DNA from 3 places in the Kurthia sp. FSL E2-0154 genome. Region 2 is predicted to be linked to each of the others. Evidence: predicted binding sites of a transcription regulator. Region 2 holds the regulator's gene; each other region holds the start of a gene.
What was found. The regulator CtsR, encoded in region 2, represses protease genes until heat stress. The targets are predictions, from matches to a motif close to ATGGTCAATAAAGGTCAAACA.
Positions count from the first base shown of each region.

Region 1: a site for CtsR is predicted at 3,792-3,812, ahead of MHB75_RS00805 (ATP-dependent Clp protease ATP-binding subunit). Genes of this name have one in related genera too.
Region 3: a site for CtsR is predicted at 3,286-3,306, ahead of clpP (ATP-dependent Clp endopeptidase proteolytic subunit ClpP). Genes of this name have one in related genera too.

Region 1 is NZ_JBBOPO010000001.1:193,145-198,910, reverse strand. It holds gene MHB75_RS00820 (hypothetical protein) at 195-440, opposite strand; gene MHB75_RS00815 (hypothetical protein) at 484-705, opposite strand; gene MHB75_RS00810 (hypothetical protein) at 852-1,259, opposite strand; gene MHB75_RS00805 (ATP-dependent Clp protease ATP-binding subunit) at 1,585-3,705, opposite strand; gene MHB75_RS00800 (Crp/Fnr family transcriptional regulator) at 3,881-4,570, shown strand; gene MHB75_RS00795 (ABC transporter ATP-binding protein) at 4,659-5,333, opposite strand; gene MHB75_RS00790 (terpene synthase) at 5,416-5,766, shown strand, end outside.
Region 2 is NZ_JBBOPO010000001.1:2,483,180-2,488,945, reverse strand. It holds gene corA (magnesium/cobalt transporter CorA) at 1-925, opposite strand, end outside; gene MHB75_RS12415 (DUF4870 domain-containing protein) at 1,070-1,384, shown strand; gene MHB75_RS12410 (CtsR family transcriptional regulator) at 1,545-2,015, shown strand; gene MHB75_RS12405 (UvrB/UvrC motif-containing protein) at 2,033-2,587, shown strand; gene MHB75_RS12400 (protein arginine kinase) at 2,577-3,680, shown strand; gene MHB75_RS12395 (ATP-dependent Clp protease ATP-binding subunit) at 3,670-5,766, shown strand, end outside.
Region 3 is NZ_JBBOPO010000001.1:1,918,434-1,924,199, reverse strand. It holds gene MHB75_RS09470 (collagen binding domain-containing protein) at 1-2,045, shown strand, start outside; gene MHB75_RS09465 (hypothetical protein) at 2,253-2,576, shown strand; gene clpP (ATP-dependent Clp endopeptidase proteolytic subunit ClpP) at 2,632-3,222, opposite strand; tRNA gene MHB75_RS09455 (tRNA-Arg) at 3,380-3,451, shown strand; gene MHB75_RS09450 (polysaccharide pyruvyl transferase family protein) at 3,680-5,059, shown strand; gene MHB75_RS09445 (TetR/AcrR family transcriptional regulator) at 5,091-5,766, opposite strand, start outside.

The DNA.
Region 1 (5,766 bases), 2.3 Mb from region 2:
GGCCTCACACGATGTGAGATCCATCGACGTTCGCACAGGACGTGCGGTACTTAGTCGATGTTCCTTTTTATTCAATACTTCACCACTATAGAAGTATTCATGTGTTGTATCGCCAACTGTTTTTGTTAAACGTAAGCCGTTTTCATCGTATGTGTACGATGCGATGATTTGGTCATCTAGCGTCGTTACCTTTGTTAAACGTTGTTGCTGCTGCTTGCTGGACGCAAGTTGGGTGAGCCTTGCAACAGGACGTTGCGATTTTGGCTCACCTTCCTTTTATAGTTCTCATCTTGCAATAAGTTACCATCTTTATCGTACGTATAAGCTGTCTCATTTTTCGTCGCAATTTGATTGGCATCATTATACGTGAAAGTCGCTTTCTCACCATTCACTTCAGATGCTGTACGATTCCCCACTTCGTCATATTTATACGTATTCATTGTACCATCTGGCAGTGTTTCTTTTGTTAATTGATCATTGGCATCATATACAAAGCTGCTTACTTGACCATTGACATCGGCTTGTGCTGCTTGCTGGACGCAAGTTGGATGAGCCTTGCAACAGGACGTTGCAGTCTTGGCTCATCTTCAACGTGCCATTTTTCGTATAATCATATGCAATTTTAAATGGTTGTTGCGCTTTTGTTGTGTACGTCAGTGAACCGAGTAAATTCGCATCGTTCATGTTGATTTGAAATAAAGTCATACCGTTTGTAAAAAAGATTGGCTAAAACATATGTCATTTATGATAAATCCTTTTATACCAAGGGTTTATCACGACGTTTTAATCAATCTTTATTTTAATTATGGCTATTTTGAACAGACTTTATTTTAAAATAATAATTCATTCTATCAATTACTGTTTTTCTTTTTATAAAGTCGCCACTCATAAAGGGCAGCTCCTATGAAACATTGAACAAATACCGCCTTATATAAAAATAATACAAGCGCCGTTGACATATTATCTCTTGATGGATCATAAGGTAAGCCATTTTCAAACTGGACATTACTAAAAAGAAAATGTAAAAACAGGCTTCCTATACTTCCGATTAAAATAAAAATCAAATTGCTTTGTGACTCTGGCTGTAGCTTTTCTCTCAAAAAATAATTACTCATAAACAGAATAAAAGGTGTAACAAGTACTAATAGATAAGCTATAAAACGATATACCTGATCAGTTAAAATACTGAACAAAAAACCACCTAGATGTAATATGCCAATCGCTACAATATTAATTAATGTCAGTCTAATACATTTCATCCATATACATCCTTTTAATATTTATATTTAGAGTTACCAAATAACTTAGCAATTGGTTTTCGAATATTATGAACTTTTCCTCTTAAATTTAATCGTGTATGTAAAACGCTCATTTACTTATACGCAATAATTTTAATATAAATAATATATTTTTGATAAAAATGCACCATGTAAAAGATTAACATAAAATACAAATAGATAAAAGGGTTATTTAAAGAAATACTTATTTTATTAGTAAAATTTTATTTTTTTACTTACATTCATCAAAAATAGGGCAAATAAAAAGGAACCACATCAAATGTGATTCCTCTTCCTAAAATAAATCTTATTTCACTTTAATCTCATTGTCTTCTACATAAACTGTTAGTGTGTCGCCAGGTACTTTTTCACCTTTTAATAATTCTTTTGCGACTGGTGTTTCTACATGGCGTTGGATAAAGCGACGAAGTGGTCTTGCGCCGAATGCAGGATCCGCTCCTTCTTTCGCAATCCAATGAATAACATCATCGCCAACTACCAATTTAATCTCTTGTTCTGCTACACGTTGTACGAGATGGTTCACGTACTTACGTGTAATTTCGTAGAAGTGCTCATCTGTTAATGCGTGGAACATGATGATATCATCTAGACGATTTAATAGTTCTGGTTTGAAATGATTTTTCAATTCTGCCATCACTAAATCTTCCACTGCATGTCCTTCTGTATTGTGTAAATCAAGTAAATAGTGTGAACCGATATTCGATGTCATAATGACAACTGTATTCGTAAAGTTCACCATACGTCCTTGACTATCTGTAATACGACCATCATCTAAAATTTGAAGGAGAATGTTTGCGACATCTGGATGTGCTTTTTCAATTTCATCTAATAGAATGACCGAATACGGATTACGACGAACTGCCTCTGTTAATTGACCGCCTTCTTCATAGCCGATATAACCTGGAGGTGCACCCACAAGTCGAGATACACTATGTTTTTCCATGTATTCCGACATATCAATACGTACAAAATGGTCTTCTGAGTCGAATAGTTGTGCTGCGAGTGCTTTCGCAAGTTCTGTTTTACCTACACCAGTTGGTCCTAAGAATAAGAACGAACCGATTGGTTTATTCGGATCTTGGATACCTGCACGCGCGCGCCATACAGCTTCTGAAACAAGACGAACTGCATCATCTTGTCCGACTACACGCTCATGTAGTGTATCTTTTAAACGAAGTAATTTTTCACGTTCTCCCTCTAACATTTTCGTTACAGGAATACCAGTCCAGCGAGATACGATACTCGCAATTTCTTCCGCTGTGACATCTTCACGTAATAGCTTATCTGAGCTTTCTACTTCTTCTTCTAAATTCGCTAGCTCTTTTTCAAGCTCTGGAATTTTACCATGTCGTAGAATCGCCGCTTTATTCAAGTCATATTGACTCTCTGCTTCTTCTAATTCATGACGATATTGATCGAGTTTTTCACGTTTTTCCTGCACAATTTGAAGCGCATTTTTTTCACGTTCCCATTGTTCACGCATCGATTGTGATGAATCTTTTAATTCTTGTAATTCTTCACGTAACGCTTCTAAACGCTTTTTACTCGCATTGTCGCCTTCTTTCATCAATGCTTGTTCTTCAATTTCCAACTGCATTTGTCGACGTGTAACCTCATCTAATTCAGATGGCATCGAGTCGATTTCTGTACGAATCATCGCACACGCCTCATCGACTAAGTCAATCGCTTTATCTGGTAGGAAACGATCTGTAATATAGCGATTTGATAATTCTGCCGCTGCCACAATCGCACGGTCATGGATACGTACACCATGGTGTAATTCGAAACGTTCACGTAAACCACGTAGAATGGAAATTGTATCTTCTACAGATGGTTCGCGTACAAGCACTTGTTGGAAGCGTCGTTCAAGTGCAGGGTCTTTTTCGATATTTGTACGATATTCATCTAATGTTGTCGCACCGATACAATGTAGTTCACCGCGTGCTAACATTGGTTTTAACATATTCCCTGCATCCATCGAACCTTCTGTTTTACCTGCACCAACAATGGTATGAATTTCGTCGATGAATAAGATAATATTTCCTTCTGCTTCACGTACTTGTTTTAAAACACCTTGTAGACGTTCTTCAAACTGTCCGCGATAACTTGCGCCTGCAATTAATGCGCTCATATCAAGTTCATATATTTGTTTATCTTTTAAACCTTCAGGTACGTCTTTTTTTACAATACGTTGTGCTAGACCTTCAACAATCGCTGTTTTACCTACACCTGGTTCACCGATTAGAACGGGATTATTTTTTGTTTTTCGAGATAAAATGCGAATGACATCACGAATTTCTTGGTCACGTCCAATAACAGGGTCCATCTTACCTTCTTTAACTGCCTCTACTAAATTACGTCCATACTTCTCTAGCGGATTTTCTTCTTCTTGGTTCATTTGATTCATTTGCATTATTTTTCCCTCCTGTTTGACTATCTTTGACTATTTATTAATTTTATTATATCGACTTCATTTCAAAAACTCAAGTAATATATTTGACCTTTTTTGACTTTCATGTTTTTTGTACTGTTTATTATTTATGTTAAAATAAAAAACAGTTAATTATGGAGGTGTTTTGATTGTGTTTGATGCAGTCCCCCAAATCGTCCAGCAGATTTTTAAAGCACATGGTACAAAACATCATTTCGTTCGTCATCAACATATTTGTACTGCAGGTGAAGCGGCAACACATCTTTATTTTGTGGAAAAAGGTCGTATTGCCATTACAAAAGAGAGCGTTGGTGGTAAAGAATTAACACTTTGCATTGCGACGAAAAATGATTGTATTGGTGAAAGTATTTTATTCACCCCACTTATTACATACCCACTTTCAGCAAAAGTATTAGATTGTTGTACCATTTTTGCAATTTCGAAAGAACAGTTAGAACATGAATTATCCGAAAACCTTGCAGCACTACGGGAATGTCTCACATGGATTCAAATTCAAAGAATGCGTGAACAAACTAAATTACGCGATTTATTATTATATGGAAAAAAAGGAGCACTCTCCTCTACACTCATTCGTTTAGCGAATTCATATGGCGAAAAGAAAACAGACAAATCGATTCAAATTAGCGAAAAATTTACACATAGCGAACTAGCAAGTCTTTGTGCAACAAGTCGTGAAGTTGTAAACCGCTTATTACAAGAATTAAAAAAAGAAAAAGTCATATCAGAAGAAAATGGCTACCTTACAATCCACCGTTTAGATTATTTACAGCAGTTTTGTGAATGTGAGCAGTGTGTGGAATTTTTATGTCGTATTAATTAGACATGAAAAGAAGGCCACTGCTTTTTTATATGACCTTCTTTGTTGACTATATTTCGATTAGCTATATTCTAATTATATGTTTCATAAATTAACTACTTTTAATCACATGCATTTTCTTAGATTTTAACTCTAGAATCGTATCACATTGTTCTGCAATCTCTTTTTCACGTATAATGACAATGACACATTTGTTTTGTTCATGTGCTAGTTGTTTAAACAGGCGAATGATTTCGAGTGAGTTTTGTTCGTCTAAATTACCTGTCGGCTCATCTGCTACGACAAGTCGCGCATCACAACACATGGCGCGTACAATCGCAACACGCTGTTGCTGTCCGCCTGATAAATGTTGGACATTCTTCTTCGCCATTTCAGCATCCATTCCTACCTTTTGTAACATCTCGAGTGCATATTCTTTTCGATCTGCTTGTTTAGAGTGCGTAATTTCAAGAGCTGCTGTTATATTATCAAGTGCCGATAAATAAGGTAGTAGATTATACGACTGAAAGACAATCGATACACATTCATTGCGATAACGTGTTGAACCAATCTTTTTTAGTGACTTCCCTTCGTAATAAATATCACCTGATTTTGGTGTATCCAGTCCTGCAATTAGAGATAAAAAGGTCGTTTTACCCGAGCCACTCGATCCTAAAATACCGTATAATTTTCCTTCATCAATAGCAGCTATAACTGCAATGATTGGTCTAACTGTTGGGAAATTGTTACTACATCCAAAATTAATTTTCGGATAGGAGAATTTTATGAAATTATTTAACAGAATATTAAAACTTAAAAATCTAGAAGTTTTTAAGTTTTTCAAAGAAAGCAATTCGGTATGTTACATCTTGCTAGAAGATACTAGACGACCTCTTTCAAAAGAAGAAATAAAACGTGATCCATTATGTTATATGGATGAGGAAGATATAAATGAAATTTTAAATGTTTTCAAAATTTCATTTATAAGTGATGAGAAACTAGAAGAAGAAGATTCTTATTTTTTAAGAACTTTTTTCTCAGAATTAGTTAATAATACAGATATAACTACTTTTATTATCGATGAGTTTGTAAAAAAAGATTTATATGATGCCCCCCATTTAGATGAAGTTCCATTTTTCAATAACTTGTTGACGTATATAGATTCGGATATTGTATTGAGCGAAATAGATGATCATAAATGGATGTATTTATCTCAAGAC
Region 2 (5,766 bases):
ATAGCATGAGCATCGCAAATACGATGAAAACCATAAGTCCTAATGTAAAGTAGTATCCATAATGCCAATTCAATTCGGGCATATTCACAAAGTTCATACCATAAACTCCTGCGATGAATGTGAGTGGAATAAAAATAGTTGATACAATGGTAAGCGTCATCATAATATTATTCATACGAATTGCGTTCATTGACATATGACTATCTCGCATGTCGGCAGTTAATTCACGATTTGATTCAACCATTTCAGTCAATTTCACGAGATGGTCGTGTACATCACTAAAATAGGCTTTTTCTTTTTGTGTCAAATTTAAGCGGTTTGAATTTAAAATCCGATATAATAAATCACGCATTGGGAGAACCGTTCTTCTTATATGGAGTAAATCATTGCGAAGGTCGAATACATCGTTCATTAAATCTACACTATTTTTATAATCTAACTGATCTTCAATGGTATTAAGTCGATCTTCAATAGTAAAAACAAGGGGGAAAAACTCATCGACAATTTTATCGATTGTCTGATACATGATGAAAAATGTACCGCGATCCCAACGATTCGGATGACTTTCTAATTCACGTTTGACGATTTCAAATTCGTGAACAGGGAATTGATGATATGAGACGACAAATTTAGAAGAAATAAATAGACTAATTTCCTCAGATATTAGTTCTTTTGGGTTTAATTTATGGACAACAGTGAAATAATAATCATCATAGTAATCTATTTTTGGACGCTGTAAACGCATCAATGCATCTTCTACAGCTAGGGGATGAAATTGGAAAAAAGTATGCAGTAATAAATTTTCTTTAGCAGTAGGTTCTGAAAAATCAACCCAAAACCAATCGAAACGATCTTCTTTAATATGTTCTAAAGGGAAGTTTTCCACGAGCTGCTGGTCTTTTGTAAGACCTAGAGTGTAAATCATCTTGTCACCTCTTCATGATCTATTTACTCTATATCTTCCCATAATTAAATTTTTTTGTCACATAATCACAAAAATAAAATGAAACGGATGGTACTGTTCATACGTATATATGTATATATAAGGAAGAAAAGGAGCGGGTTTTAGATGGAACAAGACAATAAATGGATTAAAGTTATACTACATTCAAGTGCATATTATTTACCGATTCTACTTCCACTACTCTTTATGCTCTTAATTGATGATTCGAGAGTGAAAAGTTTATCGCTACAAGCATTGTTATTCCAAATTGTTATGTCAATTCTTATTAGTATTTCAGTTGTATTTTCGTATGTGTTAATTGGAATTCCGTTTTTAATCGTCTTTGGACTAATGGGATTCATTATTCCAATCATCGGGATTATTCGTGCATTGCAAGGTGAGTATTGGAATTATCCAATCGTTGGACGTTGGGTTAAATAATCATAAATAGACAGACATTTTAATTGTAATGGTTAGGATGTCTGTTTTTTATAAAACAAAAAAGGAACGAGCATTTTTATTGCAATTTATAAAACAATTTATTTATAATATAGTCAAAGATAGTCAAAGTCAGCTTGATTAAAGGAGGTGGGGACTCGACATGAAGAATATGTCGAATATTATTGAGGCGTATTTAAAAGAAATTATTGAAATGGGTGGTAATGGACACATTGAGATTAAACGCAGTGAGATTGCAGACCGCTTCCAATGTGTACCGTCGCAAATAAATTACGTAATCAATACAAGATTCACAGTAGAGAGAGGTTATATCGTCGAAAGTAAACGTGGAGGTGGGGGATATATTCGCATTTTACGTGTACGTACGAACTCGAAAACAGAACTGTTAGACGATATTCTATCTCAAATTAATTATCAAATTTCGCAAACGGCTGCAGAGGATATTGTACATCGCTTAACTGAAGAACAAGCAATTACAAAACGTGAGGCAAAGCTCATTCTTACTGCTATGGACCGAGAAGTCATTGCGATTGATTTACCATATCGTGATCAGCTCCGCTCTCGTCTTTTACAAGCAATGTTAGTAGCACTGAAGTATGAAAAAGAATTTTAAAAGAAGGTGTATAGAGGATGATCTGTGAAAACTGTAAACAACGTCCAGCTACTGTCACCATTACGATGACAAAAAATAATGAAGAAGTCGTAAAACACTACTGCGAAGTTTGCAGTGGGCAACAAGATTATTTGCATATAGATGAAGAAGTAAAGCCTGTGACAATCGAACAAATCTTTTCGGACTGGTTTGGTATTCCAACATGGTCATCCAATGCACCTCAGTCAAAACAACCACCGCAAGGAAAGCAGCAATGCGAATCATGTGGTATGACGTACCAACAGTTTTTAAAAGAGGGTAAATTTAACTGTCCAAATTGTTATCATGCTTTTTATGAACGTTTGCCTGAAGTATTTAAAAGACTTCATAATGGTGCAACGGAACATACGGGTAAGATACCGGGCGGATTAAATAAAACATATCAAATTAAAAAAGAGATTGAAGTATTACGTCAGAAGATGAAATCAGCTGTAGAGCAAGAAGAGTTTGAAGAAGCAGCAAAACTTCGAGATGAGGTAAAACAACTTGAAAAACAGTTAACGCAAGGTGGTGCAGCGAACGATGAAGATTGATCATTTTCTAAAAGGTGACAATATTAGTTGGATGGCTGGCGATGGTGAGCACGGTGATATTGTCATGAGTACACGTATTCGTTTAGCGCGTAACATATCTGCGTATCGTTTCCCACGTGCTTTTAGTGAAGAAGAAGCGATGGCTATTGATCGTCAAGTGAGTAGTGCTTTACTCGACTGCGAAACACTTCAAACACCACTCTATCACTTTGATTTGGGGCAAAGACCTTCTTTGCAAAAACAAATTTTAGTAGAGAAGCATTTAATTAGCCCACAACTTGCGAAAAAAGAACGGATTGGTTCGATTCTCGTATCTGAAGATGAATCAATTAGTGTCATGATTAACGAAGAAGATCACATTCGCATTCAATGTTTAGAACCAGGACTTAATCTTAAAAAAGCTTTACTAAAAGCAAATGAAATTGATGATTGTATTGAAAAACAAGTGAACTATGCATTTGATGAAAAATTTGGTTATATGACCACTTGTCCGACAAATGTAGGGACAGGATTACGTGCTTCCGTCATGATGCACTTACCAGCTCTTACGATGACGAATCAAGTTCGCGCCTTAATCAATATGATGCCACGACTAGGTTTAATCGTGCGTGGAATTTATGGTGAAGGAACAGAGGCTGTAGGGAATTATTATCAAATTTCAAATCAAGTAACACTTGGTAAATCAGAAGAAGAAATCATTCAAGAATTAGAAACGATTGTAGAACAAGTTGTTGCAAAAGAGGTGGAAGCTAGAAAGGCAATGTTAGAACATGCGCCGATTGCAATTTCAGACCGTTTGCATCGCTCGTTAGGAGTCTTACAAACAGCTCGAATCCTATCGAGTACAGAAGCTGCGAATTGTTTATCTAACGTGCGTTTGGGTATAGATTTAGGTATCATACAAAGAATTCCAAATGAAGTTTTAAATAAATGTATGCTGATTATGCAACCGGGCTTCTTACAACAATATACAGGTACAACATTGAAGCCAAATGAGCGAGATGTGTACCGCGCGACATTGATTCGCGACATGATTAGCGAAGCATGCCAAAATAAATTGGAAGATGAAGGAGAGGACTCATATGATGTTTAATCGATTTACACAAAGAGCTCAAAAAGTATTGCAATTAGCACAAGAAGAAGCCATTCGTATGAAGCATGAAGCGATTGGGACAGAACACATCTTACTTGGATTAATTCGAGAAGGTGGTGGAATCGCTGCAAAAGCTCTTGAGGCTATTGAAGTGAGTCCTGAAATGATTGAAGAGGGTATTGAAGAACTTGTTGGTACAGGTTCTAAAAATGTTGGACCAATCGTTCATTACACACCTCGTGCTAAAAAAGTCATTGAGTTATCAGTAGATGAATCTCGTAAATTAGGTCATTCATATATCGGAACAGAGCATATTTTATTAGCTCTTATTCGTGAAGGTGAAGGTGTTGCTGCTCGTGTATTAAATAATGCAGGTGTTAGCTTAAATAAAGCGCGTCAACAAGTATTACAACTGCTTGGTAGTTCAGATGCAGGTCAAAACGGTAACGCTGCTGCACCGACAGCAAATACGCCAACATTAGATAGCTTAGCGCGTGATTTAACAGAGATGGCGCGTGAAGGTAATTTAGATCCAGTAATTGGACGTAGTAAAGAAATTACACGTGTGATTGAGGTATTATCTCGTCGTACAAAAAACAACCCTGTTATTATTGGTGAACCGGGTGTTGGTAAAACAGCGATTGCAGAAGGATTAGCACAACAAATTGTGAATAATGAAGTGCCTGAAATCCTACGTGATAAGCGTGTTATGACACTTGATATGGGTACGGTAGTTGCAGGTACAAAATATCGTGGTGAGTTTGAAGATCGCTTGAAAAAAGTGATGGATGAAATTCGTCAAGCAGGTAACGTTATCTTATTCATTGATGAGTTACACACATTGATTGGAGCGGGTGGTGCAGAAGGTGCAATTGATGCATCAAACATCTTAAAACCTTCTCTAGCGCGTGGTGAACTACAATGTATCGGTGCAACAACATTAGATGAGTATCGTAAATACATTGAAAAAGATGCTGCATTAGAACGTCGTTTCCAACCAATTCAAGTAGATGAACCTTCTGTAGAAGAAGCGATTCAAATTATTGAAGGTTTACGTGATCGTTATGAAGCGCATCATCGTGTGAAAATCTCAGATGTTGCAGTAGAAGCAGCTGTTAAAATGAGTGATCGTTACATTTCAGATCGTTTCTTACCAGATAAAGCGATTGATTTAATTGACGAAGCAGGTTCAAAAGTACGCCTACGTTCTTACACAACACCTCCGAACTTGAAAGAGTTAGAAGTTCAGTTAGAAGCACTTCGCTCAGAAAAGAATGAAGCGGTGCAAAGTCAAGAGTTTGAAAAAGCAGCGAACCTACGTGATTCTGAACAAAAATTAGTTGCGCAATTAGAAGAAACAAAGAAAAAATGGAAAGAAGACCAAGGTCGTTCAGAGTCTGAAGTGACAGTGAATGATATTGCAGAAGTTGTTTCGATGTGGACAGGCATTCCAGTTGCAAAACTAGAACAAGAAGAGTCTACAAAATTACTGAATTTAGAAGAAGAATTGCACAAACGTGTAGTAGGACAAAGTGAAGCAGTTGAAGCAATCTCTCGTGCGATTCGTCGTGCACGTGCGGGATTAAAAGATCCAAAACGTCCGATTGGTTCATTCATCTTCTTAGGACCTACCGGTGTAGGTAAAACAGAATTAGCTCGTGCGTTAGCTGAAGTTATGTTCGGTGAAGAAGATGCGATGATTCGCATTGATATGTCTGAATACATGGAAAAACATTCGACTTCTCGCTTAGTTGGTTCGCCTCCAGGTTATGTAGGATTCGATGAAGGTGGTCAATTAACTGAGAAAGTACGTCGTAAACCATATTCAGTTATCTTGTTAGATGAGATTGAAAAAGCACATCCAGACGTATTCAACATTCTATTACAAGTATTAGATGATGGACGTTTAACAGACTCAAAAGGGCGCGTTGTCGATTTCCGTAATACAGTTGTTATTATGACTTCAAATATTGGTGCAGAAGCACTGAAATATCGTAAATCTCTTGGTTTCGGTGCGCAAGAGAAAAAACAATCACAAGAAAATTCAAAACAAGTGATGTTAGAAGAACTGAAAAAAGCATTCCGT
Region 3 (5,766 bases), 560 kb from region 2:
AAATCGCAGCAGAAGGATTCTTGAATGGTTCTGTATTTACAATTAAGAATCAAAATGGAGATATAGTTGCGACAGATGTTAAGATTAATAAGAATGGTCAGTTAGTAGATAGTAAAGATAAAATCATCAACAAAGATGAATTGAAGAATTATACAACGGACACTTATACACTAGTACAAACAAAAACTGCACCAGGTTATCAAACAATGCAAGATGCAGTAGTACAAGATTTAGATAATTGTTCAGGTCTTGTGACAATCAACTTTAATAAAACAACAGAACCTACAAACCCAGGTGTATCTTGTCCAGACTTCAAAGTCACATATAAAGGACCGGCTAATTCAACAGCTGAGTTCAAAATTGTGAAAGTAACGACAGATGCGGATGGTAAAGTAACAAAAGAAGATATCGAAACAGGTATTAAAGTTGTAACAGATGCGGATATGAAAGTGTCTACATTAAATACAACAACCAAATCATTTGAACCAGGTAGCTATGAATTGGTTCAAACAAAAGGAACATCAGGTTACTATAATAGTAATGATATTCCATTCGAAGTGAAGATGGGTGAGTGTGTGGCTGAATTAACAGTTACAAATACAGTAGTTCCACCACCAGCTTGTACAGATGATGTTGTTGTAACTGTAAAAGATACAGAAGGTAAAGCAGTGTCAACAGAGAATGCAAAAGTGACAGTAGACGGAAAAGAAACGTCCGTTACAGGTTCAAATAGCCAAGTAACAATTCCGAAAACAGCACTTGATTCTTCAAAAGAACAAACAGTCATCATCACACTAGAAGATGGACGTACAACGACTGTTGTATTACCAGCTAATCGTGTTGATTGTACAGCAAATGCAGTTGTACCAGTTCTAAAAGTATGTGAACAAGATAAAACAATCACAATTAAGGATGCGAATGGTAAAGATGTACCAGCAGATAAAATTGTGAAAGTAACAGTAGGCGACAAAGAAGTAACACCAAAAGTTGAGAATGGTAAGCTTGTGATCTCGAAAGATTTAATCAATCCGAAAGAGGATACAACAATTACTGTCACAACTAAAGGTGGCGAGCAAGGCTTTGTGACAATTCCAAAGTATAGCGAAACATGTGATTACACAATTGTGATTCAAAATGCATGTGACGCATTTACAGTGAATGTAACGGAGAATGGTAAGAAGGCGACAACAGGTACTGTATCAATCGTTGACGCCGATGGCAAAACAGTAGCGACAGAAAAAGTATCTGCAAATGGAACAGCTAAGTTCCCAGCAAAATATGCGGATGCAGCGTACACAGTGAATGTAACAATCGGTAAAACAACGGTTACAACTCCAGTGAATGTGAATGAAAATTGTGCTGTAACGGTGAATGTAAAAACACTTGCTTGTGATGAAGCGGCAGTGGTTGTGACATTAGACGGAAAAGCGCAAAAAGGCGTTAAAGTAAGTGTAGTAGATTCAAAAGGTAAAGTAGTTCAAACCGTAACAACAGATGCAAAAGGAAATGCGAAAATTGATCCGAAATATGCAACAAAAGAGTATCAAGTCAAAGTGACAGTTGGAAAAGAAACAAAAACTGTAACAATGACAAGTTGTAATGTAACGATTGATTTTAAAGCGCCAGTTACAGATGGTGAAACAGAAGAACCAACAGAACCAGGAAAACCAAATAAACCAACAACGCCAGAAAAACCATCGAAACCAGGAGTAGTCACAGGTGGCGATACGGAGGAGAATACAAATTCTTCGAAACCGTCAAAACCAGGTGTTAAACCAGGCGACCATTATGATGTATATGATAAAGATGGTAACTTAGTGGCGAGTGATGTAACAGTTGATAAAGACGGTAACATTAGCGCAGACTTACCACCAGGTGAATACGATTTCGTATCAAAAGGTGAGCATGTAACAGCTGAAGTTGGTAAAGATGGTAAACTACCACAAACAGGTTCAAGCGACTTCTTATTATACACATTAGCGGGTATTGCATTACTTGGAGCAAGTCTTGTTGTATTTGCGCGTGGACGTAAAAAGAGTGCGTAGAGCTTAAATAGACAGGAATCGTCATGATGGCGATTCCTGTTTTTATATGGTGAAAAATAGTGTGCATTATTTAACTTATTTTTCGTAAGTGTGTGCTATTTCATGTTGAATTGTTTCAAAATAAGCTACAATCCGCTTTTTGTTTACCTTGATAAATAAAATGTCAGTGCTAAAATAAGTGTATATGAAGCAATTTAGGAGGCATTCATGATGGAAATAACAATCGTTGCACATGTACAAACAGAAGGTCAACCAGAACAAATAGTAGACTTAGGCATTTCAGAGTTAATCGACTTTGAACTTGCACGCGATTTCCAAGTAAAAAATATTCTGGGTCAATTAGGTTATACAGATATTCAACCATTACCAACAGAAGATGTAGATGTATTTAAAGCGAACGCACAATTAAATGGACAAGCAGTTCAACCAAAAATTTTATTCGGTAAAGCGTTAAAAGCGGGTAATGTCGGCTCAAAATCAGGTGTATCTTTTTATGAGTTGAATGAATTACGCAATGTTGTACACGCTTAATTTATAAACAAAAAAGAGGTGAGGGGTTTAAAACCCTTCACCTCTTTTTTATACATTATTTTGTTTCGTTGTTTGTCATGATTTTATCGATTAAACCGTAGTTTAATGCTTCTTCAGCAGACATGAAGTTATCACGATCTGTATCTTTTTCAATCACTTCGACAGGTTGACCTGTACGCTCTGAAAGAATTTTGTTTAGTTTTTCACGTGTTTTTAAGATGTGGCGAGCAGCGATTTCGATTTCAGTCGCTTGACCTTGTGCGCCACCTAATGGTTGGTGAATCATGATTTCAGCGTTTGGTAATGCGAAACGCTTACCTTTTGCACCAGCTGTTAGTAGGAATGAACCCATTGAAGCAGCCATACCGATACAGATTGTTTGTACATCTGGTTTGATGAATTGCATTGTATCGTAGATTGCCATACCAGCTGTTACTGAACCACCTGGTGAGTTGATGTATAAGAAGATATCCTTCTCTGGATCTTCTGCTTCTAAGAATAATAATTGCGATACGATTGCGTTTGCAACGTTATCATCAATTGCGCTACCAAGCATGATAATACGGTCTTTTAAAAGACGAGAATAAATATCGTATGCACGCTCTCCGCGATTTGTTGTTTCGATTACTGTAGGAATTAAGTTCATTTAATTCTCCTCCGTTCAATCTAGTTACTGATTAGAATCAGCTGTACTCTTATTGTACATTGCATAGTCAAAAAAGGTCAAATATATTGTGTTAAATATTGAAAAGTCTAAATCAAGTTGTCAATTGCACTTTATATTTGTATAATAATAGTCATACGCCTCAGTAGTTTAATGGATAAAACATAAGATTCCGGTTCTTAGGCTGGGGGTTCGATTCCCTCCTGGGGCATATACAAGTTGTATGAAGTCATAAACATGACAACATACAGCTTTTTCTTTTGTACAAATTCCCTTTAAAGTGATATATAAACAAAAAATAAGTAACAATTCTATAAATTTTATAACAGCTAAATTACAATTTACGAAAAAAGAGTTAAAAGAAGCAAATATTCCTTGAAAAAGGTAATATAAGTAAGAGAATATCAAAATAGATACATAGAAGGGAGTTTAATGGTTGATGAAAAAATATTTAATTCGTAGCGGTATGTTACCGACAGATGTGTTTGATGCTGCTAAAATCATTGCCAACAATTCAATTGGGGGAAATGTAGGAAACTTAATCTATGCATATAGCATTTATCGCACATTGATGACAGAAGATGTTGAATTTGTGCCTGACTACTATCGTGTAAATCCATCAGATGCGCCTTATATTAACGAGAATTATGATGCATATTTCATTCCATTAGCAGATGCCTTCCGACCAGATTTTGAAAATACATTAAAATCCTATACGAAATTAATTAATCGTTTGACAATACCTGTTTACGTCATTGGTGTTGGTGTACGCATTGACTTCGAGCCAGACTTCACAAAAAAGAATCCATATGATCCAGCAGTTGTCGATTTTGTTAAAGCAGTATTAAAACGTTCATCTATGATTGGCGTACGTGGAGAATTCACATCACGTTACTTAACACATTTAGGATTTAAAGAGGGGGTTGACCATGTCATTATTGGTTGTCCATCAATGTATGCAAATGGACGTCATTTACGTATACGCGATACAGAAATTAATGAAAATTCTATTGTTACCATCAACTCATCTAAACTTTCTCCAAATCATGTTTTAGAATTTATCGATCGAAGCAAAAATGAATTCAAACATCATTATTTTATTCCGCAGTGGTATAAAGAGTTGAAAATGATTTATTTAGGCGGTCCCAATCTCGAAAAGCCAAAGCCATATTATCAAGGGAAGACAACAGATGAACTATATGTCCAAGACCGTGTGCGTTATTTCTTGAATGCTAAATCATGGATTGATTTTATAGGTGAAGTGGACTTTAGTTTTGGCGCTCGACTGCATGGGAACATTACAGCGACAATTGCTGGGACACCGAGCTTAATTATTCCAAAAGATGGGCGTATGCGTGAGTTAACAGATTACCATGCTTTAAATGATGTGGCTGGGAACGAATTAACAGAGCAAACACAGATTATGGACTTAATTGAAAAGAGTGACTTCCATCGTTGTGAGCATGTACATGAAGAAAATTTTAATCGTTTTATTCATTTCTTAAACCATAATGGAATTCCGCATATTTATGAACAAGACCTTGATTTAGTGGAAGCACCACTTGATAGACAGTTACAAGGAATTCAATTACTTCCACCAGTAAAAAGCTTTATTCATTGCTCGGCAGCAGAGATGGGAGAGCGTTTTGAGGCGGTTATGAGAAATGTACTAGAACAAAAAAATGAACGCATTATAAAGTTGAAAAATCAGGTGAAAAGCCATCAAGTACGCACAAAACATTTAGAAGGTACATTGAATCGTAAGGCGGTTCGGATCGCCCTAAAAACAGCGAATTTATTTTCAAAAAAGAATTCATAAAAAAGAGGATTGGGAATTGCTCCCAAGCCTCTTATTTTTTAAGGATACTACCTTTATTCGCGCGTGTGACTTTCCAAATCTCATTGGCGATTTCAATTGTTTCAAGTGCGTGCTTTGAATCGCGGAAGCTATTGTAAAATTGATACGCAATCGTTCCAATAATATAGTAACGCGGTTTTTCCATCGAGAATTCTTCTATTAGACAGTCCGTGTACTCAATGCAAGATTCGGGTATATCGGATTCTAAACAACTTCTAAATCCTTTTAACTGATCTAAAATCTCATCGCGTGTAGGTACTTCATACTTCGTATTCTCGAAAATATAATTTTGTAAGTCAGGTCCCAAATAATAGTCGTTATTTTCGATTAGTGAAGGCACGATTAAGTCTAGTTGACGTAATGCATACTTTGATGTCACAACAGGATCAATTGCCTCACCAGCTGTCATGCTTCCAATATGAAGCATCTGATGAATCATCCCAAACAAAAGAATCGTGGCATCATAGCGATACGGTACAATGCGTTCACCATATACATCTACTAACCTTCTAGATAACCATTCCATCTCTTTTAAATGGTATTCTTTGACGATTTTTTTGAGTTCTTGATCGCCTGAATGCAGAATTGATTCAAAGATTGGTAGTAAGTCGCGTTCACGATTCACTTGCATGATGGTCGAAATTTGGGCTGCGAGTACACTTTTATCG